2 regions of the Franconibacter pulveris genome follow, and region 1 is predicted to be linked to the other one. Evidence: predicted binding sites of a transcription regulator. Region 1 holds the regulator's gene; the other holds the start of a gene.
The links. The regulator CRP, encoded in region 1, controls carbon source genes, mostly activating them, when cyclic AMP is high. The targets are predictions, from matches to a motif close to ATGTGANNNNNNTCACAT.
Positions count from the first base shown of each region.

Region 1 (15,530 bases):
TTTTTCACAAGGCATTAACAACTAAGGAAACGGACTGGAAATAGTTACGAAGGGGTGCCATGCGGAAGAGGAAAAGCGTTAACCGGGGGCGGAGCGGCGTTCATGGCTGAACGCCGGAATCTGAACAATGTCCCCTTCCAGACGGAAAGGGACATTAGGCTTATTAGTGCGCGGCGGCGGCAGCCGAGTGCTGGCGATGACGAGTCACAAAGCCCAGCGCGAAGCACATAACAAACACGACAGCGTAAAGGCCGTTAGCGGTAAACAGCGCAGCCTGCGCGCCGTGATTCGCCACAATCGGGCCGGTTACGATAAAGGTCAGCATGGTGCCGACGGTGCCGCAGGTCAGGATAAAGTTAACCAGCTTCGGCGAGGCGACTTTGGTCTGCAGCGAGCCCAGCGTAATGATGGTAGTGTAGATAGCGCTGGAGAAGAAGCCCAGCGCCAGGATGAACCACGACATGTGCTCCGGTTTGCTGGTGATGAAAAAGTACATCAGCACCGTGGCGAGGCCCGCCAGCACGGTCAGGATACGCTGCAGGTCAAAGAAGCGCAGCACGAAGCTGAACACCCACATGCCTATCATGTAAGACATCCAGAAGTTGCTCACCAGCGTACCGGCGTCATTCAGGTTCATGCCGAGGCCTTTGGTGGCGTACTCCGGCACCCAGCCGATAAAACCGAGCTGACCCAGAATGTAGCAAAGCGCGGCGATGGAAAGAAACAGCACGCCGACGCCCCATTTTTCTTTCGCAACCGGCTGATCGGCTTTCGGCGCATGTTTGCCGAGCACCGGGAAATCGCAGCCGAAAGTCAGGATGAAGATGGCGACGTAGACCAGACCGATGCAGGCATACACCCAGTACCACTCAATGGCGCGCGCCAGCAGGAAGGCCGCCACCATTGGGAAGATCATCCCGGCCATACTGAAGAAGGAGTCGGTAAACAGCAGGCGGGAACCGCGCTGACGTCCTTCATACATATGGGTGATAAGGAAGGTGCCGATAGACATGGTGATCCCGCTGACCAGGCCCAGTACGAACATCGCCGCCGAGAACAGCGCGAGGCTCTGGCTGTACATCAGGGCGGCAACGGCGACAACCATCAGCAAAAAGCCGAAACGCAGTTGGGTTTTCAGCGGCACGATCTCCATCAGCCAGGCGTTCAGGAAAATAGAGATAAGAATGCCGGCGTTAAGGAACGTAAAGGTATTGCTCATGCTGGATACAGGCAGATGGAAATACTCTGCAATGTTGCCCATCACCATGCCGGTGACGATAACCAACGCGCCGGTTAACGCGTAGGAGAAGAAACTGATCCATGTGAGTCTGATGCGGTTACTGTTAGTCATGGGGAGCCTGTGCATAGATATGTAAAGCGCGTTGACAGCGCCGTAAGCATGCGCATTTTATGCTCGAACGTGATCCAATTAAACATTGAGATACTTTTTTGCTGCAACTTATCTGTTATTACTTGAGATCTATCACATAAATTAACCGGTCAGGCTTAAGTGATAGCGACAAAGCGGGCTTTTAGCGTTACGTAAAGCCTGGTAAATCGCTGGCACGTTAAACAAACGCTCTTTAGAATCGATCCACTTGCATTCATCACTGCCCACGTAAGGAATTTTTCATGTTTAAAACGACTCTGGCGGCTGTCGCGGCTGTGTTTGCTCTCTCTGCGCTTTCTCCGGCCGCACTGGCGGCGAAAGGCGATCCACGCGTACTGCTCACCACTTCAGCAGGCAACATCGAGCTGGAGTTAAACAGCCAGAAAGCCCCTGCAACGGTGAAGAATTTTGTCGATTACGTGAACAACGGTTTTTATAACAACACCATTTTCCATCGCGTTATTCCGGGCTTTATGGTCCAGGGCGGCGGTTTTACGGCGGACATGCAGCAAAAAACCACGAACCCGCCGGTGAAAAACGAAGCGGACAACGGCTTGCCTAACACGCGCGGCACCATCGCCATGGCCCGTACCGCCGATAAAGACAGCGCCACCAGCCAGTTCTTTATCAACGTGGCCGATAACGCTTTCCTGAACCACGGCCAGCGCGACTTTGGCTACGCCGTATTTGGTAAAGTTGTGAAAGGCATGGATGTAGCCGATAAAATCGCTCAGGTGCCGACGCACGACGTGGGCCCATACCAGAATGTGCCGTCAAAACCGGTAGTTATCCTCTCCGCGAAAGTCCTGCCTTAATCTTTCCTGACGCGGGTGGCCCACACCCGCGTTTCCTCCTGCTTTCTGCGCATCTGCCAATTGCTGCTTATACTTGTGGCAAATACGGTTACGTTCAGGGAGGCGTTATGGCGAAAAAACTTACCGACAAACAGAAGGCCCGGCTGTGGGAGCGGCAAAAGAACGCCAACTTCCAGGCCAGCAACCGTCTGGAAGGGATCGATATCCCTCTTATCACCCTGTCGCGCGAAGAAGCGCTGGCGCGTATCGACGAACGGAGGGGGCACTATGAGCGATAAATTTGGCGAAGGGCGCGACCCCTATTTCTGGTCGGGCAGCGAAGTGCTGCGCAACCGGCTGAACATCCATTCTTTGCAGGACTTGCAGCACGCCGAGCGCGAGCTTACCTCGCTGCGAGCCGCCACCCTTGAGCTGGGGCCTTTGCCGCGCGGGTTGCCGCACCTGTGCGCCATCCACCGCCAGCTTTTTCAGGATGTCTATGAATGGGCGGGCGAGCTGCGCGAAGTGGATATCTACCAGGGCGATACCCGCTTCTGCCACTTCGAATACATCGAAAAAGAGGGCAACGCCCTGATGCAGGAGCTGGAGGACGAAAAGTATCTGGTCGGCCTGGAGCCTGAAGCTTTCATTGAGCGCCTTGCCCACTACTATTGCGAGATAAACGTCCTGCACCCGTTTCGTATCGGTACCGGCCGCGCCCAGCGGGTTTTCTTCGAACAGCTGGCGCTGCATGCGGGTTACAGCCTCGACTGGCGCGACGTGGATGTAACGGCCTGGAATGCGGCCAACCAGGCGGGCGCTATGGGCGACCTCGCGCCGCTGCGCGAGATCTTCAGCAAAGTGGTGAGCGAGGCGCGCGAAAGCGAGTAGAATGACGCGGTTCTTTTTTCCGGAGCCGCCATGCTACTGCTTATCGACAACTACGACTCGTTTACCTGGAACCTCTATCAGTACTTTTGCGAGCTGGGGGCGCAGGTGGTGGTGAAGCGCAACGACGAGCTAACGCTTGCCGACATCGCGACGCTGGCGCCGCAAAAGCTGGTTATCTCTCCCGGTCCCTGTACCCCCAACGAAGCGGGTATTTCGCTTGCGGCCATTTCCCACTATGCGGGCAGGCTCCCAATCCTTGGCGTTTGCCTCGGTCATCAGGCTATCGGGCAGGCCTTTGGCGCTTCGGTCGTGCGGGCGGAAAAAGTCATGCATGGCAAAACGTCGCAGATTCAGCACACCGGAGAAGGCGTCTTTGCCGGGCTGAATAATCCGCTTACCGTTACGCGTTATCATTCGCTGGTTATCGACCCGCCGACGCTGCCGGATGATTTTACCGTCACCGCCTGGACCGATCGTCAGGAGATCATGGGCATTCGGCATAAGCGATGGGATCTCGAAGGGGTGCAGTTTCACCCGGAGAGCATTCTGAGCGAGCAGGGGCACCAACTGTTGGCAAACTTCCTTAATCGCTGAATTTTCATTGCCATTAATTGATTTATTATGCATATTTTATGCTTATCTTTTCATATGCGGTTTCGCATTAACTGGATGGGCATGACATGGCGACTGAACAAACTGCAATTACCCGCGCGACTTTTGATGAAGTGATCCTGCCGGTTTATGCACCGGCGGAGTTTATCCCGGTGAAGGGCAAGGGCAGCCGGGTGTGGGATCAGCAGGGTAATGAGTATGTGGATTTTGCCGGCGGCATCGCGGTGACGGCGCTGGGTCATTGCCATCCTGCGCTGGTAGAGGCGCTGAAAACGCAGGGTGAAACCCTCTGGCATACCAGCAACGTGTTTACCAACGAACCGGCGCTGCGCCTCGGTCGTAAAATCATTGAAGCCACCTTCGCTGACCGCGTACTGTTTATGAACTCCGGCACCGAAGCCAACGAAACGGCGTTCAAACTGGCTCGTCATTACGCGATTACCCGCCACAGCCCTTACAAAACGAAAATCATCGCGTTTCATAATGCCTTTCATGGCCGCTCGCTGTTTACCGTTTCGGTCGGCGGGCAGCCGAAATATTCCGATGGCTTCGGCCCCAAGCCAGCCGACATCATCCACGTGCCTTTTAATGACCTGAGCGCCGTTAAAGCGGTAATGGACGACCACACCTGCGCGGTGGTGGTTGAGCCCGTGCAAGGAGAAGGTGGCGTTACCGCCGCCACGCCAGCGTTTTTACAGGGGCTGCGCGAACTCTGCGACCAGCATCAGGCGCTGCTGGTGTTTGATGAAGTACAGAGCGGCATGGGCCGCACCGGCAAGCTTTTTACCTACATGCATTACGGCGTGACGCCAGACATTCTGACCAGCGCGAAGGCGCTTGGCGGCGGTTTCCCGGTAAGCGCGGTGCTGGCGACGCAGGATGTGGCCTCGGCATTTCACGTCGGCTCGCATGGCTCCACCTATGGCGGCAACCCGCTGGCCTGCGCGGTGGCGGGCGCGGCGTTTGATATCATCAACACGCCGGAGGTGCTGGATGGCGTTAACGCGAAGCGCGAGCAGTTTGTACGCCACCTGCGCGCTATCGACGAGCAGTACAACCTTTTCAGCGACATTCGCGGAATGGGCCTGCTGATTGGCGCGGAGCTGAAGCCCGCTTATAAAGGCCGTGCGCGGGATTTCCTCTACGCCGCCGCCAGTGAAGGGCTGATGGTGCTGAACGCCGGGCCGGATGTGATGCGCTTCGCGCCGTCGCTGGTAGTGGAAAGCGAGGATATCGACGAAGGGATGGCGCGCTTCGCGAAAGCCGTAGCGCGCGTAACAGGCTAATCAGCCCAGACGGCGCTTAAGCCAGATGCCGTGATGCGGCCGCTGACGCCATGCCACCGAAGAGATTGTGTGCATGGTGTTCAGGTGGCCGAGAATACGGTGCACATGCTGTTCCATGACGCTCAACGCAGTATCCGGCAGCGTCTCTGGCCCCTCCAGAATGTTCGCGTCGTGGGATTCCCCCGGCGCATCATATTCCAGCCGTTGCTGGCAGCGCTGCAACGCAATTTCACAGGACTCCAGATAACGCGCCGCCAGTTCCGGCGTCAGCATATGGTGCTCGCGCGCCATCGTCGTCATGGCGTTGATATGCTCAACGATAAACTGGCTGTGCGTAACCCAAAGCTTCATATCATCCAGGTAGTGGGCGTTGAAGCCAGGTTCCTGCATCGCCTGGTTCAGCGAGTTATAAAGTGCGTTATGCGCCTGGTTGACGCGCATCCGCTGCCAGGCAAGCGGCGCAGGCTGCGGGTCGCCGCTCAGGATAAGGCGCAGCGCCTCCTGGTCCGCCTCCAGCGCGTCGTGGGCGTTCTGGCGTAGCAGCCCGCTTTGCCATTGCGGCCACAGCCAGACCATACCGCCGAAAGCGATAAAGCAACCAATCAACGTGTCGATAAGCCGGGTGACGATAAACTGTTCGCCGTTCAGCGACAGCAGCTGTAAGGAGTAAACCGCCGTCACCGTGAAGCCAATCATCGCCCAGCCGTAGTTTTTGCGGATGATAAGGTAGCTAATCAGCGTGATAGCCAGCATCACCAGCAGCATGTAGCCCTGCGGCACATGCAGGTGCAGCGTGACGCCCGCGATGATTAACCCCGCCAGCGTGCCGGCCGCTCGCTGGAGAATGCGCACCCGCGTCGCCCCGTAGCCATTCTGCGTCACAAACATCACGGTCATGAGGATCCAGTACGGTTTTGGCAGATGGAATGCGTTGCCGACGAGGCTTGCGATGCTCAGCATCACTCCCAGCCGCGCGGCGTTGCGCAGAGCGGCGGATTTGAGCGAAAGGTAGCTTTTCAGCGCCGGGAATAGCGGCAGCCGTTTCTGCCGGTCGGCCATCAGGTCGCGGGCATAGAGCGGACGCTGGGTGCGCAGGATGCGGGCGATGCGGCTGAAGTGGTATTCGCAGAAATGACCGACAAGGTTGTCCGGGTGCTGACGGGCGATTTTCTCCAGCGCGGCGATTTGCTTATCCATGGCGAAACGCTGCGGATAGCGATGGTAGAGGATGTCGTCGGCCATAACGCGCAGGCGCGCGCTAATGGTCTGTGCGTTCCAGCGGATCACCGCCTCGGCGTGGCTGCGCTCCACCAACTTTTGCACCTCCTCCGGCTGATGCAGGCTGACCGAAATATGCTCCTGCAAATCCAGCGCCATCTGGAAGGTGCGCAGCAGACGCTTATAGCCGCTCTGTTTCCCGGCCGCCAGCATGTGCAACTGTTGATAGCACTGGCTGATAAGGTCCACTACTTTTTGTTGATGCGTAAGCAGCGGGGGCAGGGCAGTTTCCGGGTCGGTATGCTGCGTCAGCAGGTTATATTTCGCTTCGCAATAGTCCGCCAACTGGCGATACAGCAGGCTTAGCGACTCGCGAAGCGGCTGCTCGCGCCACAGCCAGAACCAGAACCAGTTAAACAGCCCGTACCAGAGCGTGCCGAAAATATAGAGCAGGATAGGCTCCCAGACTGGCATGTTCCCCGCGAGGCTTAGCGTAAAAATGGCGGCGATAAGCGAAGCGGGCAGCAACCGGGCATGCAGCGAGCTTATCTCCGCCGTCACGCCAAGCAGCAGCGCCATGCCTAAAAAGATAAGCGGCAGCGGCAGATTGTTCGCCAGTAACAGTTGCACGGTAAAACTGCTGACGGCAAAGAGCGAAGCGCCGACCGCCAGACGTTTGAAAAAGCGCTTGTGGGGCGTGTCGAGCCCGGCGATGTTGCAGCAGGCAGGCACCAGCGAAAAAAGCAGGCCCTGTTGCAGATGGCCCAGCAGCAACCCAACCGCCACCGGCAGACACAGGATCAGCGTCTGACGCAGGGCGTAGTTCACTTCCGGGTGATAAATGAGACGGCGAAACATAGAGGTAAGTGTAGAAACAAAAACGGCGTGTTACCGAAGCGACACGCCGTTTTTTTATGGCGGTTTAGCGGGTGCCGTAAACCACGATGGTCTTACCGTGCGCGGAGATCAGGTTTTGATCTTCGAGCATTTTCAGGATGCGACCGACGGTTTCGCGGGAGCAACCCACAATCTGGCCGATTTCCTGACGGGTGATTTTAATTTGCATGCCGTCGGGATGGGTCATGGCGTCCGGCTGTTTCGCCAGGTTGAGCAACGTCTGGGCGATGCGGCCCGTCACGTCGAGGAACGCCAGGTTGCCGACTTTTTCAGAGGTGACTTGCAGACGACGCGCCATCTGCGAAGAGAGGCGCATCAGGATGTCCGGGTTCACCTGGATAAGCTGGCGGAATTTCTTATAGGAAATCTCGGCGACTTCGCAAGCAGTCTTGGCGCGAACCCAGGCGCTGCGCTCCTGGCCCTCTTCAAACAGGCCCAGTTCGCCGATAAAGTCTCCCTGATTCAGATACGAGAGGATCATCTCCTTGCCCTCTTCGTCTTTGATCAGCACTGCCACTGAGCCTTTAACGATGTAATACAACGTTTCCGCTTTTTCACCCTGGTGAATCAGCGTGCTCTTCGATGGGTACTTATGAATGTGGCAATGTGACAAGAACCATTCGAGAGTCGGGTCTGTTTGCGGTTTGCCAAGCACCATGCGCTGTTATCCTCTGTTTAAACTGGCTCCAAAGACGGGGCGCGGGTCCCCCATCTGGCTTTGCAATCATTATCTTCCCGCATCCCGGGAAGTTGGCTGTCCATGTCGTCGCAGCCGGTAAATTGTCTTGTCCTCTGCATACATGCATAACATCAATGTATCGCCGCAGCATCCAGACTGTTTTAGCATAGCTTTTCATGGGTGTCTTCTATTGTCTCGTTTCAGCTTGACGCAGGTCGCCCTTCCGTTGCCTCTTTCGTAACTGGCGCGTAATCTGTCAAAAATTTTTATACATCGGAGTGATGATTATGCAGGCACGAGTAAAGTGGGTTGAGGGATTGACGTTTCTGGGCGAATCCGCTTCAGGGCACCAAATCCTGATGGACGGTAATTCCGGCGATAAAGCGCCAAGCCCGATGGAAATGGTGCTGATGGCGGCAGGCGGTTGCAGCGCTATCGACGTGGTGTCTATTTTGCAAAAAGGGCGTCATGACGTTCAGGATTGCGAAGTGAAACTGACCTCAGAACGCCGCGAAGAGGCGCCGCGTTTGTTCACTCACATTAACCTGCACTTTATCGTAACGGGTAAGGCGCTGAAGGAGGCGGCTGTGGCGCGCGCGGTGGATCTCTCCGCTGAGAAATATTGCTCTGTGGCGCTGATGCTCGGCAAAGCGGTCAACATCACCCACTCTTATGAAGTGGTGGAAGCCTGACGCGGGGCGGCGTCAGCCGCCTTATTCAATTTTTTTCCCTTCCATCAATCGCTGCACCAGCGGCAGCATAATTAATTCCATCGCCAGCCCCATCTTGCCGCCGGGAACGACAAGCGTATTGATGTGAGAAATGAAAGAACCCTGAAGCATGGCGAGCAGCCAGGGGTAATCAATCCCTTCAAGGTTGCGAAAGTGGATAACCACAAAGCTTTCATCGAGCGAAGGAATGCCTTTCGCCGCGAAGGGGTTAGACGTATCCACCGTCGGCACGCGCTGGAAATTAATATGGGTGCGGGAAAACTGCGGCGTGATGTAGTTAATGTAATCTTCCATTGATCGCACCACGGAATCCATCACCGCCTCGCGTGAATGCCCTCGCTCGCTGGTATCGCGAATCAGCTTTTGGATCCACTCAAGGTTGACGATAGGCACTACGCCCACCAGCAAATCTACATGCTGCGCCACGTTGTGATGCGGCGTGACCACGCCGCCGTGCAGCCCTTCATAAAACAGCACGTCGGTAGGCTCCGGCAGCGGCTGCCAGGGCGTAAAGGTGCCCGGCACCTGGTTCCACGGCACCGCTTCATCATAGGTATGCAGGTATTTGCGCGATTTCCCCTGGCCGCTGCGGCCATACTCGATAAAGGTTTGTTCAAGCAGGCCAAAGTCGTTGGCGTCGGGGCCAAAATAGCTGATATGCCGGCCTAAATCGCGCGCCTTGCGGATAGCCATATCCATTTCCGGGCGCGTATAGCGGTGAAAGCTGTCGCCTTCCACTTCCGCGGCATGAAGGTGTAGTTGAGCGAAGATCTTACGAAACGCAAGGCTGGTGGTGGTCGTGCCTGCGCCGCTGGAACCTGTAACGGCGATAACCGGGTGTCTTGATGACATAGCGAGAACTCCATGGATACGCGAAAAAGGTACGCCACTGACGCCAGCGTTCCGGCGCTGGCGGAATAGTCTGCTTCGCTCTGGCGTCAGCCTGACAAAAAGCCAGGCTGACCATCAGCCACGGAACTGCCCGCGCGGCATGATATTGACCGTTTCGTGCAGTTCAGACCACACCAGAACGGCTTCGCCGTTCTGTAATTGCCGCTTAACATCGGCCACTTTTTGTTCGAGCGAACGTTCATGTTCACCATAATCGGTGCCTTCGCGCAAGACAAACGCTTCAATCAGGTTGTCCAGCGTCTCGGGCGGCAGCTCTTGCCAGGGAATGATCATTTATCGGTCCAGATATGTCGTTAACCAGTCGGGAATACGCTTTTCCAGCCACATCTGCGGGCGTCGCAGCGTGCCGCCAACGAAGCCTACGTGTCCGCCATGATCGGTCAGTTGATACTCGATATTAGCAGGCAGCGTTTCACGTTGCGGGATCACGTGATGATCCATAAACGGGTCATCTTTGGCATGGATGATAAGCGTAGGTCGCGTTATCTGGTTCAGTAAAGGCAGAGCGCTACACTGGCGATAGTAGTCGATGGCGTCGCGAAAGCCGTGGATTTTCGAGGTAATAGCGTCATCGAAATCGCGAATGCGGCGCAGGCGCTTGAGCTGCGCCAGGTCTATCGGCAGCGTGCCGGGCCACGCCTTAAGCTTGCGGCTCGCGTTCGCCTTCAGCAGGTTCAGCAGGTAGCGCTGATAAACGCGGGAGAAGCCTTTATCCATGTGGTAGCTGCACGCTTCCAGCATCAACGGCGCGGAAACCACCACGCCCGCCGCCAGCGGAAAGTCTGCGTTCAGCTTCGCCATCAGGCAGGCCAGCATATTGCCGCCCAGCGAAAAGCCCACCGCCGCAGTCGGCGCCTCGCCGAAGCGCCGGTTCAGCCAGTGCAGAAACCAGGTGCCGTCTTCGGTTTCGCCAGAATGATAGATGCGCGGCATTTTGTTCGGCACGCCGCTGCAGCCGCGAAAATGCATCACGACGCCAAGCCAGCCACGCTGCTTCGCCGCATGGATAAGCCCATGCGCGTAGGGGCTGTGCAAGCTGCCTTCCAGCCCATGGAAAACGACCAGCCGGGGCTTGTGGCGAGCGGCTTGCGGTTCTTCGCTAAAGGCGAGATCGACAAAATCGCCGTCCGGCAAGTCGAGACGTTGCCAGTGCGGCGTAAACTGTAGCCGACGGCGCAGCAGCCGCGGCAGCATGGTTTGCAGATGCGCGTTGCTCAGACCCGGCATCGGCTGAAAATGTTGCGAGCCGGTGGGCGGAGCGGTCAGTTCTGCAGGGGTTATTTCGGCCATAGCACCAGATTAATGTAATGAGTTCGCGAATGACTATAACGATTGTTATTCATATTGTTGATGATTTGGTGCGGCGGGGCACGATAACGAACCGGGCGTTTAGAAAAAGACTATTCCGTCAGCAGATTACGCGAGAAAAGGTGAATGTTAGCATCTGGCTTGCGTCGCCAGAGCCGCGCTTTGCGGGCGCCAGTCGCCACGCTTTCGCCGGTTTCTTCAAACATGCCGGAGGCTTCAAACCGGCGAATCAGGCTTTTACGCTGGATTGGCTGGCCAAGAATGATTTCCGTCGCCTCATGCAACTGCGTCAGGGTAAAGCGCTCCGGCAGACAGTAGACCGGCAACAGCGAATACATGGTCTTCTGGCGCAGGCGATGAAGGGCTGCCTGGATAATCTCGCTGTGATCGAAGGCGAGTTCCGTATTCGGCAGCGCCGATACTGGCACCCACTTCGCGTCGCTCACCGAGGCGATATGGGGTTGGCAATCGACCCAGGCGATAAGCGCAAACCAGGCGGCGGTGAGGCTCCAGCCGCGCGGGTCGCGCGTCGGGCCAGAAAACGTCTCCAGCTGCTCCAGCCAGGAAGGGCTGACCCCGGTTTTTTCGGTAAGCTTACGCAGCGCCGTGGCGTGGGTTGAATCATCCTTTTCGATATCAATAAACCCGCCGGGCAGCGCCCAGCGCCCCTGCTGCGGCTGTCTGGCGCGCTGTACCAACAAAACGCTTAGCGCCTGATCCGCAATCGTGAATAGCACACTGTCCACCGTCACCAGCGGCGAAGGAAAACGCGAAGGATCGTATTGCTGCAGGTATTCCGCTTCTGTCGTCATAGCTGGTCCGGGTTAATTGTCGGAGGGACAAGTTTAACAGCCTCGCTCTGTCGGGCAAGATAAACCTTTATTTCATTAATAATCATCGTGTTAACTTCGTAGTGAGGAAAGCGTGAAAATTATCGCTTGCCATTTAATGTCTCATGGACAATATTAAATGTGTCGCACGGACAATAACTAAATTTGAGGAGCGAACCATGATGCAGCCGCAACTGAAACTGGATGGCAAAGAGATAGAGGTTGAAACCGGGCGTTTTCCTGACGGCGCCGTCTGGGCGAAAGTGGCGGGCGAGCTGCCTGCTACGGCTTCGCTGATGCAGATTCGCGCCGCCGCCATGAAAAACATGGATGACTTCATGCTGCTGGCGCAACTGACCGAAGCGGTACGTCACGGCTGCGATGTCCGCTTCAGCCATCTTGAACTGCCGTGGCTGCCGTATGCCCGTCAGGATCGCCATATGCAGCAAGGCGACAGCTTCGCCCTGAAGGTCTTCGCCAGCCTGCTTAATCAACTGGCGTTCGACAAAGTTTTTGTGCTGGACCCCCATAGCGAAGCGGCGGCCGCGGCTATCACTAATCTGGTAGCTATTCCTCAGGAGCGCTGCCTGCTACAAAGCGAAACGCTGAGCGCCGCGTTGCGCGCCGGGGAACTGATACTGGTAGCGCCTGACGCGGGGGCGCTGAAAAAAATCCACGCCGTGGCGCAGGCTGTCGGCGCAGACGGGTTCGCTACACTCACGAAACAGCGCAACGTAGCGACCGGCGAGCTAACCGGTTTCCGCCTGGTTGAAGGCGAGGTAAAAGGCAAGGCGGTGCTGATTGTTGACGACCTGTGCGACGCAGGAGGCACCTTCATCGGTTCCGCTCAGGTGTTGCGCGATGCCGGCGCTCTTAGCGTCAGCCTGTATGTCACCCACGGCGTTTTCTCTAAAGGCGTGGAGAACCTGTTAAGCCAGGGAATCGATCGGATCTATACCACCACCTCGCTCGCCAGCGCTGAGCTTGCCGCGAATAATATTGACGTTATTGATATCAATAAAATTTATAACGCTTAAGGAGAGAGAAAATGATGAACCCGATTCTGGCTATCGATGGTTACAAAGTTTCACACCGCGAGCAGTACCCGGCAGGAACGACAAAGGTTTATTCAAACTTTACGCCGCGCAGCGATCGTCATTTTCATTCTCCGGTAGCGGACGGCAAGCTGGTCTTTTTCGGCCTGCAGGGCTTTTTGCAGTGGTTCCTGGTTGATCTCTTCAACGAGCGCTTCTTCGCCCGTGACGAGCAAGAGGTGGTAGCGGAATACCAGGCGGTCATGGACAGCTACATGGGCAAAGGGGCGGTCAGCGCTGAGCATATCCGCGCTCTGCACCAGTTGGGTTATCTGCCGCTGCACATCAAAGCGCTGGATGAAGGCAGCAAAGTGGCGATGAAGGTGCCGGTCCTTACCATTACCAATACCCGAGATGAGTTTTTCTGGCTGGTAAACTACCTGGAGACGGTGCTTTCCGCTGAGCTGTGGAAAGCGTCGACCAACGCCACCATCGCACACCACTATCGCCTTATCTGCGAGCGCTGGGCGAAGGAAACCTGCAGTGATGCGAGCCATCTCGATTTTCAGTGCCATGACTTCTCGTTTCGCGGCATGTCCGGGCTTCAGGACACCGCCCAGGCAGGCTGCGGCCACCTGCTGAGCTTTAAAGGCACCGACAACATCCCTTCCGTACTTTACGCCCGCGATTACTACACCCAGGGCGAGGACTACTTTATCGCGGCGTCGGTACCGGCGACCGAGCACAGCGTAATGTGCATGGGCGAGCAGGCCGGGGAAATCGAGACCTTCCGCCGACTGATTTGCGACCTTTACCCGAACGGTATTGTCTCGATTGTTTCTGATACCTGGGATTACTGGCGCGTTTTGACCGAATACACCCGCGAGCTGAAGGGTTCAATCATGGCGCGGGAAGGCCGCGTGGTGTTTCGCCCGGACAGCGGCGACCCGGTAGATATTCTGTGCGGCACGGCGGCGGATGACGATACGCGTGCAGAACGCACGCCCGAAGAGAAAGGGTCGGTGGAAGTGCTGTGGGAGATTTTCGGCGGCGCCGTGAATGAGAAAGGATTTAAGGTGCTCGACCCGCACGTCGGGCTGATTTACGGCGACTCCATTACCCTTGAGCGCGCCGATGAGATTTTGCGCCGTCTGGCGGCAAAAGGTTTCGCCAGTTCTAACGTGGTGTTTGGCGTGGGCTCTTTTACCTACCAGTACAACACCCGCGACACGTTCGGTTTTGCAATGAAAGCCACTTACGGCGAGGTCAACGGCGTCGGGCGCATGATTTTCAAAGAGCCGAAAACCGACAATGGCCTGAAACGCTCCGCGCGCGGTCTGCTGCGGGTTGAGCGCAACGAGGCGGGGGATTATCAGCTCTTTGACGAGCAAACCTGGACGCAGGAGCAGCAGGGTGAGCTAAAAACCCGTTTTCTGGACGGTAAGCTTTATCACACCGAACATCTGGAAACGCTGCGCCAGCGCCTGGCGGCAGAGCAATAACGCCACTGTGCCTGGCTGATTAATCGCCCTGGGTCATCGCTTCGAGGCGTTCATGGGCATCCAGCCAGGCCATTTCACACTCTTCCAGCGTCGCTTTCGCTTTGGCCTGCGTTTGCAGGCACTCCGTCAGTTCCGCCTTACGGCTCTGATCGTAAAGGGCGCTGTCGCTCAGCTTCTCTTCCACCTGCGCCAGCTCGGCGTTGAGCTTCTCCATCTGTTTTTCCAGCTGGGTTATCTCTTTACGCAGCGGCTGCGTGAGAGTGCGCAGTTCCGCCTCGCGGCGTTTTTGATCTTTACGCGCCTGAGCGCTGTTGGCGTTCTCTTTCGACGACTCCGCAGGCTGACTTTCCTGTTTTTGCAGGTCGCTCAGCCACTGCTGGTAATCCTCCAGATCGCCGTCGAACGGCTCTACTTTGCCGTCGTGAACCAGATAGAGATCGTCGGTGGTGGAGCGCAGCAGGTGGCGGTCGTGCGATACCACGACCAGCGCGCCTTCAAATTCAATCAGCGCTTCGGTCAGCGCCTGACGCATATCCAGGTCGAGGTGGTTAGTCGGTTCGTCGAGCAGCAGCAGATTAGGGCGCTGCCAGACGATCAGCGCCAGCACCAGGCGCGCTTTTTCACCGCCGGAGAAGCGTTCGGTCATTTCCGTGACTTTATCGCCCTGGAAGCCAAATCCGCCCAGATAATCGCGCAGCTGTTGCTCCAGCTCACGCGGCGCGAGGCGCGCCAGATGCTGCAAAGGCGACTCGTCCGCTCGCAGGAACTCCAACTGATGCTGGGCGAAGTAGCCAAGCTTGATGCCCTTCGCTAACCCGATTTCGCCGCTTACCGGCGCCAGTTCGCCCGCCAGCAGCTTGATCAGCGTGGATTTACCCGCGCCGTTGCGGCCAAGCAGGCCGATACGCGAGCCGGGCACCAGGTTAAGCTTAATGGAGTCGAGAATGATGCGCTCGTTGTAGCCTGCGCTGACTTTCTCCATTTTCAGCAGCGGGTTGGGCAGGCTTTCCGGCGCGCGGAAGCTGAAGTGGAACGGGTTATCGACATGCGCCGGGGCAATCAGCTCCATACGCTCCAGCATCTTCACACGGCTTTGCGCCTGTTTGGCTTTGGAGGCTTTGGCTTTAAAGCGGTCGATAAAGCTCTGCAGATGCGCGACGCGCTGCTGCTGGCTTTCATACATCGACTGTTGCTGGGCAAGGCGCGTGGCGCGCTGGCGCTCAAACGAGCTGTAGTTGCCGGTGTACTCGAACAGCGTCTGCTGCTCGATATGAATAATTTTGTCCACCACCGGGTCAAGGAAGTCGCGGTCGTGGGAAATCAGGATCAGCGTGCCCTGATAGCTCTTCAGCCATTTCTCCAGCCAGATCACCGCGTCGAGATCGAGGTGGTTGGTCGGTTCGTCGAGCAGCAGCAAATCGGAGCGGCAAATAAGCGCCTGCGCAA
Region 1 covers NZ_CM165555.1:4,257,353-4,272,882, reverse strand. The annotation lists gene tsgA (MFS transporter TsgA) at 164-1,351, opposite strand; gene ppiA (peptidylprolyl isomerase A) at 1,633-2,205, shown strand; gene ACU4F7_RS20250 (YhfG family protein) at 2,313-2,483, shown strand; gene ACU4F7_RS20245 (putative adenosine monophosphate-protein transferase Fic) at 2,473-3,075, shown strand; gene pabA (aminodeoxychorismate synthase component 2) at 3,106-3,669, shown strand; gene argD (bifunctional acetylornithine/succinyldiaminopimelate transaminase) at 3,756-4,973, shown strand; gene ACU4F7_RS20230 (YccS/YhfK family putative transporter) at 4,974-7,049, opposite strand; gene crp (cAMP-activated global transcriptional regulator CRP) at 7,114-7,746, opposite strand; gene ACU4F7_RS20220 (OsmC family protein) at 8,055-8,459, shown strand; gene ACU4F7_RS20215 (phosphoribulokinase) at 8,481-9,350, opposite strand; gene ACU4F7_RS20210 (YheU family protein) at 9,465-9,683, opposite strand; gene ACU4F7_RS20205 (hydrolase) at 9,684-10,700, opposite strand; gene ACU4F7_RS20200 (NUDIX hydrolase) at 10,811-11,530, opposite strand; gene prs (ribose-phosphate diphosphokinase) at 11,728-12,585, shown strand; gene ACU4F7_RS20190 (nicotinate phosphoribosyltransferase) at 12,597-14,084, shown strand; gene ACU4F7_RS20185 (ABC transporter ATP-binding protein) at 14,104-15,530, opposite strand, start outside.

Region 2 (15,530 bases), 810 kb from region 1:
ACGTACCGACGTATCGCCACGGTCGTTGATGTACTTAAACTCAATGGTTTCTTTGCCGGAGCCGAACAGTACGGCTTTTTGCACTGTCGCGCTCAGCGTATTCCACGGCGCTTCCACGTCGAACTTATAGTGATCGGCAAGCGAACGCAGCATCTGGAAATAGTAGAAGTTACGGCGATCCCAGCCGCGGATGGCGCCGCCAGCCAGGGAAAGCTCGCCATTCTGTACCACGCGGTCCGGGTCGAAATATTGCTGCACGCCGAGGCCGTCGCAGGTCGGGCAAGCACCTGCCGGGTTGTTAAACGAAAAAAGACGAGGCTCAAGCTCGCGCATGCTGTAGCCGCAAATCGGACAGGCGAAGTTAGCGGAGAAGAGCAACTCTTCAACGCTTGCGTCATCCATATCCGCCACTACCGCCGTACCGCCGGAAAGCTCCAGCGCGGTTTCAAAAGATTCCGCCAGACGCTGGGAGAGATCTTCACGCACCTTAAAGCGATCCACCACCACTTCAATGGTATGTTTTTTCTGTAGCTCAAGCTTCGGCGGATCGGAGAGATCGCAGACTTCGCCATCAATACGCGCGCGGATATAACCCTGGCTTGCCAGGTTTTCCAGCGTTTTGGTGTGTTCGCCCTTACGTTCTTTGATAACCGGCGCAAGCAGCATCAGACGCTTGCCTTCCGGCAGCGCCAGCACATTATCAACCATCTGGCTTACCGTCTGCGCCGCCAGCGGGACGCCGTGATCCGGACAGCGCGGCTCGCCCACGCGGGCATAAAGCAGGCGCAGGTAGTCGTGAATTTCTGTAATCGTGCCGACGGTGGAGCGCGGGTTGTGCGACGTCGATTTTTGCTCAATGGAAATCGCGGGCGACAGACCTTCGATATGGTCGACGTCCGGCTTTTCCATTAGCGACAGGAACTGCCGCGCATAAGCGGAGAGCGACTCCACGTAGCGACGCTGCCCTTCGGCATACAGGGTGTCGAAAGCCAGTGAGGACTTACCGGAACCGGAGAGGCCGGTAACGACGATGAGCTTGTCGCGTGGGATAACAAGATTGATATTTTTGAGATTGTGCGTGCGGGCGCCCCGTACTTCGATCTTATCCATTCACCTATCCTGGATTGAACGCTAATGCCTGGGTGTTTAAAGGACAACCGGTGGCCAGAAACGGTTAATTATGACACAATTTAACCTGAATGGATATCCAGTATTTGTTTGCAACAGTGTATACTGCGTGAACATTTCTGGAAGCTGGCTCGCGGGTATCACTCTCAGGGGCTGGCGTGATAGAATTGACTGTTTACACTATTTAGAAACGATTTTCAGGAGACACGATCATGGCCAGCAGAGGCGTAAACAAGGTGATTCTCGTCGGTAATCTGGGGCAGGACCCGGAAGTACGCTATATGCCGAACGGCGGGGCCGTGGCGAACCTGCGCCTGGCGACGTCGGAATCCTGGCGCGATAAGCAAACCGGCGAGATGAAAGAAGTGACCGAATGGCACAGCGTAGTGCTGTACGGCAAACTGGCGGAAGTCGCGGGCGAATACCTGCGTAAAGGCTCTCAGATTTATATCGAAGGCCAACTGCGTACCCGCAAATGGCAGGATCAGAGCGGTCAGGATCGCTACTCCACTGAAGTGGTGGTAAACGTGGGCGGCACCATGCAGATGCTGGGTGGCCGTCAGGGTGGCGGCGCGCCAGCAGGCGGCGGCATGGGCGGCGGCCAGCAGCAGCAAGGCGGCTGGGGTCAACCGCAGCAGCCGCAGGGCGGCAATGCGCAGTTCAGCGGCGGCGCGCAGTCGCGTCCTCAGCAGTCTTCGGCGCCGTCCAACGAGCCGCCGATGGACTTCGACGACGACATCCCGTTCTGATAAAGCCGTTAAACGCAATGTGATAAGCGTATGCGCTGTCATAAAAAACCCTGCCCCGGCAGGGTTTTTTTACAGGCGCGATTTATTGAGATGACGCCAGAGGTAGACACGCTACCCCTTAATCAGCATTTCCACACAAGACGCAGGGTGTCATGCTTTTCGCTCCAGCCTGCCAGACGGTTTTTCCTGACCTACGCCAGCAGGCATCACCGTTAAAGGAAAAGCGTTATGACTGAGGAGGAAAATCCTTTCACCGCCGCCTGGAGCCGCAACGGTAATTTACTGTGCCACGGTCACTGGATAATTACCTTCGCCGGAAGGCCCATCACGCTACCGCAACGCTGGCAAGACAAAGCGATGGGAACCTGGGGTATCTATTCCATTATCGATCCGGAAGATGAAACTTTTGCGGATGGGCTGGAAGAGGATGAGTGGATTGTCGAAAACGTTGAATGGCTGACGGACTGCTTTTTTGAAAACCACATTCCGCCTGAAGAGGGTAATTATCGTTTTTTCTGGCGGGCCGTTAACCGGGCCGACTGGCGGTGCACCAGTTGCGCCGGCTGCATGTAAAAGAAAAGCCTCCGCAGGGGAGGCTTTCAGTTTTTATCAGGTAATGACCATCGGCCATTCCGGCGGCGTATGGCTCATGATTTCCAGCATGACGTCTTTGATATGCGTCCAGGTGGCGGCAAAGTCCAGCGACATTCCCAGCAGCCCGGTGGCGAACCAGCAGGAGGCAGCGATACCCAGGCCGCTGCTGATAAAGGCAAGCGCCTGGTAATCCGATTTACGAAACTGCACATTAAGCGTGCTCGCCATAAACATGAGCACCGCACTTAAAATTTGCCAGCGCATCAGCACAACACTGGTAGCCAGGGTAGCCATCAACCGTTCCTCAAAGACACGTTTGCTACGTCCGCGCATCGCGTTAACGCGGGCTGCGTCGGTCGTAGGCCAAAAAAGGGAAGAAATTGCAGATTTACATCAGGAGTGTGAACTATATCACATTTGCTTTTTTGTTGACCAGTTCAAATTCTTTTTTTAGCGTATCAACAAAATTTTTGAATAAATAAGGGCTCGCCCGGCTAAATAAATCCATGCGACAGCGCAAAAGCATAAGAAAACAAGTGAAATATCTGGCGTTATCGTCGTTTCAAACAACTTAACGGAGCGGAACAATATTTACAGACTACCTCTTCTGGATTATGCTCAACCCGAATTTAATTTTAACTAGCTTGATGGCAGACCGTAGTTATTTAGCCGTTTTGTTAGATATAAAATATATTATATATCTTTAAATAGCCTTTATACTTTAAAATACTATTTTCAGCTGCCTTTTTAACGTTAGTATTTCATATGCCGTTAATCTGTAGGCAGGCTTACACAGAGTAAAGACACACACAGCACCTAAAACATTGGTGCGCGTCTGTATGCGCACTGACAAAAAAATTCACTAAGTTTATTTTTTCTTACCGGTGAGCTGTGAATACAGCCGCCGGAACGCTTTTGCATACGCTATCGCTTGCGCAGAAAAGGCGGAGTAGTAATCCAGAAAGGCTTTTACGCAGGTGGGGCGTGAAAGCCTTTCTTCTTATGGCGAGTGCAATCCGCCTGCCGCAGGCTTCATCCTCGCGCTAAGTCTTAAATGGGGGAAAGCGCGTTGAGCACTACCCGCGCAAGGCTGATTTTGAACGTGTCGCGCCACCTCAGTGTTCAGGAAAGACTCCGCGCCTGGTCTGCTCGCAGTTCAGTTTGTATCCCCGCTCAAAAGCGCAGAAAAAGAGGCGAATGCAGGTCTGGGCGTTAACCAGGCTTTTACCGCGGTCGGCGCGCTTATTTTTCCAGCAAATAAAAGAAATTTGCGTTAAAAAGATATTCCTGGGCAAAGTGGCGGAAATTTCTCCTGCGAAATGCATGAAATATTTCACTTAAGAAAAATTAAATGACCGCCGCCATTTTCCTTACGGCAAATTTAGTTATCCAGGCTTAAATATTAGCTTTATAAATTGAAATGCCTATTGCCAATGTTCGTTGATTCATGCAACGTAATCACCTGTTTGCGAAAGTGTCCTTTCCGCCTAAATGTGACACAGAGAGCAGGGATATGAGGCCATAATGAATCACAGGGCACAACGTCAGGCGTTGCGAATTTTCGGCATCATCATGGTGATCTTGCTCCCCGTGATGCTGACGCTATGGTTTGCCCATTTGCGAGCGGTAAATGAGACTCGCGATCATCTGCGCTCATTTGCGCAACTTGTGCTCGATAAAACCGAAATCGTCGTGCAGGATGCCGTTCTCGCGCGCGACGAGGCTGAACAATATCAGGGACAGGTTTGTACGCCTGCTCATCGCAATAATATGTTGGACATCGTTCGCGGCCAATTATATGTAAGCGATCTTATTTATGCCGAAGGGGATAACTTTCTCTGTTCGACGGTGATTGATGAGCCTTATACGATGTCGCGGGCCGATTATACGCGCAATGAAGATGTCGCTATTTATTATTATCGCGATACGCCATTTTATGCGGGTCATAAAATGGTGTATATGCGCAAAGGAAACTATGTTGCGGTTATTAATCCTCTGGCCTACGGCGAGGTGATGACCAATGATGCTGATTTAACTTACGGCGTTTATGATACCGCCACACGGCAATTCTTTTCATTAGGCGAACATGCCGAGCGCGACAAGCTCCTGCCATTATTGAATAATAAAGAAGATGTTTTTCAGCAAGACGCTCATTTTTATTCCATTGCGCATTCCGCTAAACGCCCTATAGCGATTATTGTTTCCACTTCCGATGTGCGTTTTTATCAGGAATGGCATCGACAGATCTCTTTTATGTTGCCGCTGGGTTTCATCTGTAGCGCTATCATTCTGTTAATATGGTCAAGAACACAGCAGCAGTTTAATTCGCCGCGGCGCTTATTACAGCGCGCGATCCAGAAGAGACAATTACGTCTGCATTACCAGCCCATCATTGATATTCAGCGTGGGCTTTGCGTTGGCGCCGAGGCGCTGCTGCGCTGGCCCGGTTACAACGGCCAGGTAATGAGTCCCGCAGAGTTTATCCCGCTGGCTGAGCAAGAAGGATTAATCGCCAAAGTAACCGATTACGTAGTAGAAGAATTGTTCAGCGACTTAGGCGGTTACCTTGCTTCACACCCCGAAATTTATATCTCGATTAACCTGTCCGCTTCCGATTTCCACTCCTCACGCTTAATCGCTTTGATTGAAGACAAAAATAAACAATATGGCGTGCGCGCACAGCAAATTAAAATCGAAGTGACGGAGCGAGGTTTTATCGACGTGCCGAAAACCACGCCGGTCATTCAGGCGTTTCGCCAGTCTGGTTTTGAGGTGGCGATTGATGATTTCGGCACCGGTTACTCCAATCTGCACAATCTTTATTCGCTTAACGTGGATATCCTTAAGATCGATAAATCGTTTATCGATACGTTAGCGACTAACAGCACCAGCCATCTTATCGTTGAGCATATTATTGAAATGGCGCAAAGCCTGCGGCTGAAAATCGTCGCCGAAGGGGTGGAAACCGCCGATCAGGTCAGTTGGCTGTTAACGCGGGGCGTGCAGTATTGCCAGGGCTGGTATTTCTCCAAAGCGCTGGCTTCGCCGGAGTTCATCGCCTGGCTGAATCAGAGCCCCGCCGACTCTCAGCCAGTCTGTTCCTCGCCCACCATTATGCATCAGGCGCTGTGACGGTAGTCGGAAGGCGTGCGGTCAAACTCCCGGCGGAAAATACGTGAAAACGTCTGCTGCGAAACGTAGCCGTAATCCATCGCGATATCAAAAATAGGCCGCCGGGTAGAGCGTAATTCCTGCGCCGCCAGCAGCAGGCGTCGTTGGCGAATATAGTCGCCCAGCGTCTGGCGCATCACCGTACGAAACATCCTCTGCAGGTACCACTTCGAATAGCCCGACTTCTTCGCCACCACGTCAATATTCAATGGCTGGTCAATATGTTCATCAATCCATTCCGTCAGCGCGTGGATGATTTCCTGGTGTGACATAAGACATCCTCTTCGTTGATTACCGATTAGCCGTTCGTTGTGAGGCCGAGTATAATTCCTCAAGTTAACTTGAGGTAAAGCCCTATGGATAAGAAAATGCCCCGGCTAAAACATCTGCTTACGCCGGGGGAGGTCGCAAAGCGTAGCGGCGTTGCGGTCTCCGCGCTCCATTTCTACGAAAGCAAAGGCTTGATAAAAAGCACCCGCAATGCGGGCAACCAGCGCCGCTATTCCAGGGAGGTATTGCGTTATGTGGCCATCATCAAGATTGCGCAGCGTATCGGTATACCGCTCGCAACCGTTGGCGAGGCGCTTGGCGTTTTGCCGGATGGACACACGCTGAGCGCAAAAGCGTGGAGGGAACTTTCATCACAGTGGCGGGAGGAGCTGGATCGGCGAATTAAAACGATGACGGCGCTGCGAGATGAGCTGGATGGCTGTATTGGCTGCGGTTGTCTTTCGCGCCGCGACTGCCCGCTACGCAACCCGAACGATAAGCTGGGCGAGCAGGGCACCGGCGCACGGCTGCTGGAAGACGAGTAAAAGACGAAAGCGCCCATTACGGGCGCTTTCGGGTTTTCCGGTCTTGGTCTTTCGCTCTATCCCGCTGTCTCACGGGAGGGTTTCCCCCGACATCGCGCCCCTCGGTTGTATCATGCAGGAGGGTCCGGGCTGCGCCGACACTGCAAGTATAGTTTATGCTCGCGGTTTTTTCAGAGAGGTCTGGCGATTTTTTAATCGCCCCAGCGCCCGGACTGGCGGCCCGTTACCTATAGTTAATTTAACTGAGATAACACGAGGTTACGCCATGCTTACCGTTCATCATCTTAATAATTCCCGCTCACAGCGCATTCTCTGGGCGCTGGAAGAGTTGAACCAGCCTTACGAAATTGTGCGCTATCAGCGGGAGCCGACCATGCTGGCGCCCGAGGCGTTGAAAAAAGTGCATCCGCTCGGCAAATCGCCGGTGCTGGAAGATAACGAACACAAGCTGGTTGAGTCCGGCGCCATTCTTGAATATTTGCAGGAAGCTTACGACGGCGAGCAGCGGTTTAAGCCGCAGAACCCGGCAGAGAAGCTGGATTACCGCTTCTGGCTGCATTATGCCGAAGGTTCGCTCATGCCGCTTTTGATGATGAAGCTGGTTTTCTCAAGTCTCGGCAAACCGCCGGTGCCCTTCGGTTTTCGCACGCTGGGCAAAGCGCTGGGGCAGGGGGTGCAAAAGGCGTATCTCAATAAGCAACTCGCCACGCACACGCAGTTCATTGAAAACCATCTTAAACAGCATCCCTGGTTCGCCGGGCAGAGCTTCAGCATGGCGGATATTCAGATGAGCTTTCCCATCATCGCGCTGCTGGCGCGCGGCGGGGTGGGTAACGCGCCGCAGATTGAAGCATGGAAAAAAAATATCGAGGCGCGGCCTGCTTACCAGCGCGCCATGGAAAAAGGCGGCCCGTTTGACATTCCCGGCGGCTGAGGCATGCGAGGCATGCAAAAACCCTATGAGCCAGGCAAAATTGAAAACGTTATTCTGCATAATTGTTGCGAATTTGCGCATCAACGGTATCGTTTGCGCATAACGCGGCGATTAATTAACCAGCCAGCGGGTATTTTCATGCAAAGCCGTAAAGTTCTGTTGAAAATCCCCGCAGGAAGGCTGGATAATCGTTTGCCTTAAATTGACGAGCCGTTTTTACGCGCGGAGTTAAACGTTTGCTTTGCGTGGCCCCCACCTTTGCCACGCACTCAGCCAGGGAATAGACGTTTGATCGGCAGTGGGTTGTCCACCACGCGTAGAAGCGAAATCATAAAAATCTCAGGGGATGTTTCACTATGTCTACGCCTTCAGCGCGTACCGGCGGTTCGCTTGACGCCTTCTTTAAAATTTCAGCGCGCGGCAGCACCGTCCGTCAGGAAGTTGTCGCGGGTCTTACCACGTTCCTCGCCATGGTCTACTCCGTCATCGTCGTGCCGGGCATGCTTGGAAAAGCAGGTTTCCCGCCCGCCGCTGTCTTTGTCGCCACCTGCCTGGTCGCCGGTTTCGGCTCAATTGTGATGGGGCTGTGGGCTAACCTGCCGCTGGCTATCGGCTGCGCCATTTCACTGACCGCCTTCACCGCCTTTAGCCTGGTGTTGGGCCAGCATATCAGCGTGCCGGTAGCGCTTGGCGCGGTATTCCTGATGGGGGTGCTGTTTACGATTATCTCCGCAACCGGCATTCGCAGCTGGATCCTGCGCAACTTGCCGCACGGCGTTGCGCACGGCACCGGCATCGGCATCGGCCTGTTCCTGCTGTTGATCGCGGCAAACGGCGTCGGCCTGGTTATCAAAAACCCGCTGGATGGCCTGCCGGTGACGCTCGGCCACTTCGCCAGCTTCCCGGTTATCATGTCGCTGATTGGTCTGGCGGTGATTATCGGTCTGGAAAAACTGAAAGTGCCGGGCGGCATTTTGCTGACCATCATCGGCATTTCTGTCGTCGGGTTGATTTTCGACCCGACGGTGCATTTCTCCGGTATTTTCGCCATGCCTTCGCTGAAAGATGAGCAGGGCCATTCGCTGATTGGCAGCCTCGACATCATGGGCGCGCTGAACCCGGTCGTTATCCCAAGCGTACTGGCGCTGGTCATGACGGCGGTCTTTGACGCTACGGGCACCATCCGCGCGGTAGCCGGCCAGGCGAACCTGCTGGATAAAGACGGGCAGATTATCGACGGCGGCAAAGCGCTGACCACCGACTCGCTCTCCAGCGTGTTTTCAGGCGTCGTCGGCGCAGCGCCCGCGGCGGTTTATATCGAATCGGCGGCCGGTACGGCGGCAGGCGGCAAAACGGGCCTGACGGCGCTGACCGTCGGCGTGCTGTTCCTGCTTATCCTGTTCCTTTCTCCGCTCTCTTATCTGGTGCCTGCTTATGCTACCGCACCGGCGCTGATGTATGTCGGCCTGCTGATGCTGAGCAACGTCGCGAAAATCGATTTCGCTGACTTCGTGGACGCCATGGCGGGCCTTATCACCGCCGTGTTTATCGTGCTGACCTGCAACATCGTTACCGGCATCATGATAGGCTTCGCTTCTCTGGTGATTGGCCGCATCGTCTCCGGCGAGTTCCGTAAGCTGAACATCGGCACCGTGGTTATCGCCATCGCGCTGGTCGCTTTTTATGCAGGCGGCTGGGCAATCTAAGCGTTTTTCTCTCTGCGGGCGGCGTGAGCCGCCCGTTTTTTGCCGCTTTAAGGCACATCCTGTTTCCTTTTGATTGATGACGATGTTCTATTATCAGGGCACAACAGCGCTTTTCTGATACAAAACACATCGCAATCGAAGGAACGCATGGAAATCTTTTTTACCATTCTGATCATGACCCTTGTGGTCTCCCTCTCCGGGGTAGTGACGCGAGTGCTCCCCTTTCAAATCCCGCTTCCGCTGATGCAGATAGCCATCGGGGCCTTACTGGCCTGGCCGCGCTTTGGCCTGCATGTGGATTTCAACCCGGAACTTTTTCTGGTGCTCTTTATTCCGCCGCTGCTGTTTGCTGACGGCTGGAAAACCCCGACCCGCGAGTTTCTCGATCATGGGCGAGAGATAATCGGCCTTGCGCTGGCGCTGGTGGTGGTCACCGTGGTCGGCATCGGCTTTCTCATCTACTGGATGGTGCCGGGCATCCCGCTCATTCCGGCTTTTGCCCTGGCGGCCGTGCTTTCGCCGACCGATGCCGTGGCGCTTTCCGGCATCGTGGGCGAAGGACGCATCCCGAAGAAAATCATGGGCATCCTGCAGGGCGAAGCGCTGATGAACGACGCTTCGGGTCTGGTGGCGCTGAAATTCGCCGTGGCGGTGGCGATGGGGACGATGGTCTTCACCGTAGGCGGCGCGACGGTCGAATTCCTGAAAGTGGCGATTGGCGGTCTGCTTGCCGGCATCGCTGTAAGCTGGCTCTATGGCCGTTCGCTGCGCTTGCTAAGCCGCTGGGGCGGCGATGAGCCCGCCACGCAAACGCTGATGCTGCTGCTGTTGCCGTTCGCCTCTTACCTGATTGCCGAACACATCGGCGTCTCCGGCATTCTGGCCGCGGTTGCCGCCGGGATGACCATCACCCGTTCCGGCGTGCTGCGCCGCGCGCCGCTCGCCATGCGCCTGCGCGCCAACAGCGTCTGGTCGATGCTGGAGTTTGTCTTCAACGGCATGGTCTTCCTGATGCTGGGCCTGCAACTGCCCGGCATTTTTGAAGGTTCGCTGGCGCAGGCGGAGCTGGATCCGAACGTGGAAGTATGGATGCTGTTCCTCGACATCGTGCTTATCTACGTGGCGCTTATTGCGGTGCGTTTCGCGTGGCTGTGGGTGATGAAGCGCTTTAGCCGCCGCTTCCTGACCAAAAAGCCGATGGAGTTCGGCTCCTATACCACGCGCGAGCTGTTTATCGCCTCTTTCGCAGGGGTACGCGGCGCCATTACGCTCGCCGGCGTGCTCTCTATTCCGCTGCTGTTGCCGGACGGCTCGCTGTTCCCGGCGCGTTACGAGCTGATTTTCCTGGCGATGGGCGTGATCCTTTTCTCGCTGCTTGTTGGCGTAATTATGCTGCCCATTCTGCTGCAAAACGTGGAAGTCGCGGATCACGCCTTAGCGCGTAAAGAGGAGCGCAAAGTCAGGTCCCTGCTTGCTGAAGTGGCTATCACCGCCGTTCAGAAGAAAGAGGAGCGGCTGGCGGCGGACGTGAATGAAAACATCGACGACGATCTGCTCAGAGAGGTGAGCTCAAGGGTTATCGGCAATCTGCGCCGCCGCGCTGACGGGCGCAACGATGTGGAAAACAGCGAGCTTGAAGAAAGCCTTGAACGGCGCTTCCGCCTGGCTGCGCTGAACGCCGAGCGCGGAGAACTTTACCATCTGCGCGCCACGCAGCAGATCAGCAACGAAACGCTGATGAAAATGCTGCGCGATCTCGACCTGCTCGAAGCGCTGCTGAGCGAGAAAAGCTAAGCCCTACTGGCCCGCTTCGGCGGGCCAGAATGTTTTACAGCAGGCTATCCACGCCTGCGCGCTTTGCGAAAGATACACCCCCTCGCGCCAAATCATCCCCAGTTGCCAGCGAAGCTCGCTTTGCAGCGGCAGCCACATCAGCGTGGTCTTATCGAGTTTCTCACACACCGGCTCAGGCAGGATGGCGACGCCAACGCCCGCCTGCACCATTGCCGCCAGAAAATCCCACTGTCCGCTACGCACCGCGATGCGCGGTTTTATCTCATGCGCGCTGAACAATTGCATAAGCTGGCGGCTGAGTGAAAAGTCTTCGTTATAGATAAGCAGCGGCTCGTTTGCCAGTTGCTCTGGCTCAACGTGCCGACGACTCAGCCACGCGCCGGAGCGGGGCGTGAGCACGCAGAGCGGGTGGCTAAACAGAGGCAGAGTGACAAGGCTGCTTTCTTCGTCAACGGGCAGCGCGGTGATAGCGAGATCGAGCTCGCCGTTCAGCACCGCCTGCTGCACCGTCAGCCCGCCAAACTCAGAAATTTTTAGCTCAACACCTGGATACCGCTGGCGGTAGAGGCTAATAGGGCCGGCCATGGTCATGCCGACCATCGGCGGGATGCCGAGGCGAAGAATGCCTTTGTTGAGATGGTTAATGTCGCTGAGTTCCGATTCAAGCTGGCGAAACTCCGCCAGAATAGCGAGGCCGCGCTCATAGACTACGCGGCCGGTATCGGTCAGCAGCAGCCTGCGCCCGTCGCGGATAAGCAGCGTGCAGTTCAGCTCGTCTTCAAGATTGCGCAGCATCTTGCTGATAGTGGGTTGGGTGACGAAAAGCGTCTGCGCCGCGCGGGTGAAGCTTTGCTGGCGCACAACCTCGACAAAGTACCGCAGCGTTCTGATATCCATAACTATTCCTTCGAACTATAGCTGCAATGAGTTTAATTCATTTCGTACCGGGAAGGACGCTCCCTATACTGACGCTCTGCCGTTTTTTCTGGAATATTGACCATGATCCTGGCGTTACGTCGCTTTACGCCTGCCGTGACCCGCCCGTTGCAAATCGCGCTTCAGGTACTTCTTTATGTCGGACTGTTCTTGCTTGCGCAAAATCTTGTGGACTGGCTCCATCTGCCGCTGCCCGCCAACCTCGTCGGCATGCTGTTGATGCTGGGGCTGATTGTGCTTCGCGTGCTGCCGCTGAACTGGGTGCGGGCCGGAGCGCGCTGGCTACTGGCGGAGATGCTGCTTTTCTTCGTCCCCGCCGTGGTGGCGGTAGTGAACTATGCGCAACTGCTGATGGTGGACGGCTGGCGCATTTTTCTGGTTATCGCCCTCAGTACGGTATTGGTGCTGGGCGCTACGGCCTTTGTGGTGGATAAGGTTTACCGTTACGAACTCGCGCGCGAGGCGCGCAGGCAGGGCAACCGTGAGTAATTTCCTCTTAAGCGTGCTCTGTCTGGTGGTGACGGTTGCGCTCTACTTTGCGAATAAAAAGCTGTATCGCCGCTTTCGCGCGTTGCCGCTGATGCCGCTGGTATTCACGCCGCTGCTGCTGGTGCTGATGCTGGTGTTCGGCCACATCTCTTACCAGAATTATATTGGCGAAACCCACTGGCTGCTGTGGTTGCTCGGTCCGGCGACCATCGCCTTCGCCGTGCCGGTCTATGACAATCTGGCGGTGATTAAGCGCCACTGGCTGTCGCTTTCGGCGGGGGTTATTACCGCAACGGTGGTGGCGGTGACCAGCTCAGTGTGGCTGGCGCGGCTTTTTACCCTGCCGGACGAAATCCAGCGCAGCCTCGCCGTGCGCTCCGTGACCACGCCTTTTGCGCTGGCGGCCGCCGGTCCGCTTGGCGGGCAGGCCGACCTGGTGGCGTTGTTTGTGGTGATAACCGGCGTGTTTGGCATGGCGGTAGGCGATGTTCTGTTCTTGCGGCTTGCCATTAACGCAGGCCTTGCGAAAGGCGCGGGCTTCGGCGCCGCCTCACACGGCGCAGGGACGGCGCGGGCTTACGAACTCGGTCCGCAGGAAGGCACCATCGCCAGTCTGGTGATGATGCTCTCCGGCGTGGTGATGGTGCTTATCGCGCCGCTGGTGGCGCGGCTGATGTTCTGAGCGCATTAGTTAGAATACATAAACCCGTTTACGGCTATCGCTAAGGATGGGGGGAAGGGAAGAGAATGTGATCCCCGGCCAGAATGACCGGGGAGAGGAGTTAGTGGGCGCGGCCCTGCTCAATGCCGAGACCGGTTTGCGAGCGGATGAACTGGGCGCGGAACTGCTCGCGCTCAAGGTTGCCTTCCGCGCTGTTGTCGGTAATAGAGAAAATCCAGATGCCGACAAAGGCTATCAGAATAGAGAAGAGCGCCGGATATTCATACGGGAACACGGGCGCCGCGTGGCCGAGCACCTGAACCCAGACGGTCGGCCCCAGGATCATCAGCACCACCGCGGTCAGCAACCCCAGCCAGCCGCCTATCATGGCGCCGCGAGTGGTCAGCTTCGACCAGTACATCGAAAGCAGAATGATAGGGAAGTTACAGCTGGCGGCAATCGAGAAGGCCAGCCCCACCATAAAGGCGATGTTCTGGTTCTCAAACAGGATGCCTAACAGAATGGCTATCACGCCCAGCACCAGCACGGTGATTTTCGACGCGCGCAGCTCTTCGCGCTCGGTGGCGCCTTTGCGGAACACGTTAGCGTACAGGTCATGCGAAACCGCCGAAGCGCCCGCCAGCGTCAGCCCGGCCACCACCGCAAGGATAGTGGCGAAGGCCACGGCGGAGATAAAACCAAGGAACAGGTTGCCGCCCACTGCGTTCGCCAGATGCACCGCCGCCATGTTGTTGCCGCCAATCAGCGCGCCGGTGGCGTCTTTAAACGCCGGGTTCGCGCCCACCAGCATGATGGCGCCGAAGCCGATGATAAAGGTCAGGATGTAGAAGTAACCCATAAAACCGGTGGCGTAGAAGACGCTTTTCCGCGCTTCGCGAGCGTCGCTGACGGTGAAAAAGCGCATCAGGATATGCGGCAAACCCGCGGTGCCGAACATCAGGCCCAGACCCAGCGAAAGGGCGGAGATGGGGTCTTTCACCAGCCCGCCGGGGCTCATGATGGCGCTGCCTTTCGGGTGTACCGCCATCGCCTCAGCGAAGAGGTTGTTAAAGCTAAAGCCGACATGCTTCATAACCATAAAGGCCATAAAGCTTGCGCCGAAGAGCAGCAGCACCGCCTTGATAATCTGCACCCAGGTGGTGGCGAGCATGCCGCCAAACAGCACGTACATCACCATCAGCACGCCCACCAGCACCACCGCGATGTGGTAGTTCAGGCCAAACAGCAATTGAATCAGCTTGCCCGCGCCCACCATCTGCGCAATGAGGTAAAGCGCCACCACCACCAGCGACCCGCAGGCGGAAAGCACGCGGATCGGGCCTTGCTTAAGGCGATACGAGGCGACGTCGGCAAAGGTATATTTGCCCAGGTTGCGCAAACGCTCGGCAATCAAAAAAAGGATTATCGGCCAGCCCACCAGGAAGCCCAGCGAATAGATAAGCCCGTCATAACCGGAGGTAAACACCAGCGCCGAAATACCGAGGAATGAGGCCGCCGACATATAGTCGCCCGCAATCGCGAGGCCGTTTTGCAGGCCGGTAATGTTGCCGCCGGCGGTGTAGTAATCGCTGCGCGTGCGGGTGCGTTTCGAAGCCCAGTACGTAATGCCGAGCGTAAACGCCACAAAGACGATAAACATGATTATCGCCTGCCAGTTAGTCGGCTGACGCTGCACCGCGCCGCTTAACGCATCAGCGGCGCTGCTTGCAAAGGGCAACATCAGGAGCGGCGCGCTAAGCGCTGTCAGGATACGCTTCATGCTTTCACCTCGCGCAGCACTTCCCGGTTCAGCCGGTCAAATTCGCCATTGGCGCGCCAGACATACACGCCGGTGAGAATAAAAGAGATAACAATCACGCCGACGCCAATCGGAATGCCGCGCGTAATGCTGCTGCCGGGCGAGAGCGGGGTGCCGAGCCAGCCGGGGGCGAAGGCGATAAGCAAAATAAAGCTGACGTAAATCACCAGTACGATTAACGACAGAATGCCGGCGAACCGCTGTCGTTTCTCCACCAGCTCCCTGAAGTGCGTATTGTCTTCTATCCTTTGATAAAGTTGTTCATTCATCACAGCATCTCCAGAAGTAATCCCCTTGGTCCTTCCTGTCGCATGTTCCGGCATGTCGGTCCTCCGCGCGTGGCGAGGAGGCGCTCGCTCGCCGCCTTCCTGCGACAGCAACTTCTTCAGGGAGGGCAAGGTACAGGTTGATAGTTATCTCCTCTCCCCGGGCGGGGAGAGGCGTTAAGGTAAGAGGTTATGACGGCATGGCGATGGACTGCTTCTCTTCGAGCAGTTTTTCCACCACGCCCGGGTCGGCAAGCGTAGAGGTATCGCCAAAGTTGCTGGTATCGCCTGCGGCAATCTTGCGCAAAATGCGGCGCATGATTTTGCCTGAGCGGGTTTTCGGCAGCGAGTCGGTCCAGTGCAGGACGTCCGGCGTGGCAAGCGGGCCTATCTCTTTACGCACCCAGTTACGCACCTCGGCATAAAGCTCGGGCGTCGGCTCTTCGCCATGGTTCAGCGTGACGTAAG
Region 2 covers NZ_CM165555.1:379,915-395,444, forward strand. The annotation lists gene uvrA (excinuclease ABC subunit UvrA) at 1-1,110, opposite strand, end outside; gene ssb1 (single-stranded DNA-binding protein SSB1) at 1,341-1,877, shown strand; gene ACU4F7_RS01865 (hypothetical protein) at 2,106-2,450, shown strand; gene ACU4F7_RS01870 (YjcB family protein) at 2,487-2,765, opposite strand; gene ACU4F7_RS01875 (EAL domain-containing protein) at 3,996-5,603, shown strand; gene soxS (superoxide response transcriptional regulator SoxS) at 5,591-5,914, opposite strand; gene soxR (redox-sensitive transcriptional activator SoxR) at 5,999-6,457, shown strand; gene ACU4F7_RS01890 (glutathione S-transferase family protein) at 6,723-7,391, shown strand; gene ghxP (guanine/hypoxanthine transporter GhxP) at 7,748-9,097, shown strand; gene ACU4F7_RS01900 (Na+/H+ antiporter) at 9,245-10,891, shown strand; gene ACU4F7_RS01905 (LysR family transcriptional regulator) at 10,895-11,788, opposite strand; gene ACU4F7_RS01910 (CidA/LrgA family protein) at 11,891-12,316, shown strand; gene ACU4F7_RS01915 (LrgB family protein) at 12,309-12,998, shown strand; gene actP (cation/acetate symporter ActP) at 13,099-14,757, opposite strand; gene ACU4F7_RS01925 (DUF485 domain-containing protein) at 14,754-15,065, opposite strand; gene acs (acetate--CoA ligase) at 15,253-15,530, opposite strand, start outside.
Region 2: ACU4F7_RS01870 (YjcB family protein) is a predicted target of CRP. The motif match lies at 2,871-2,888, and genes of this name have one in related genera.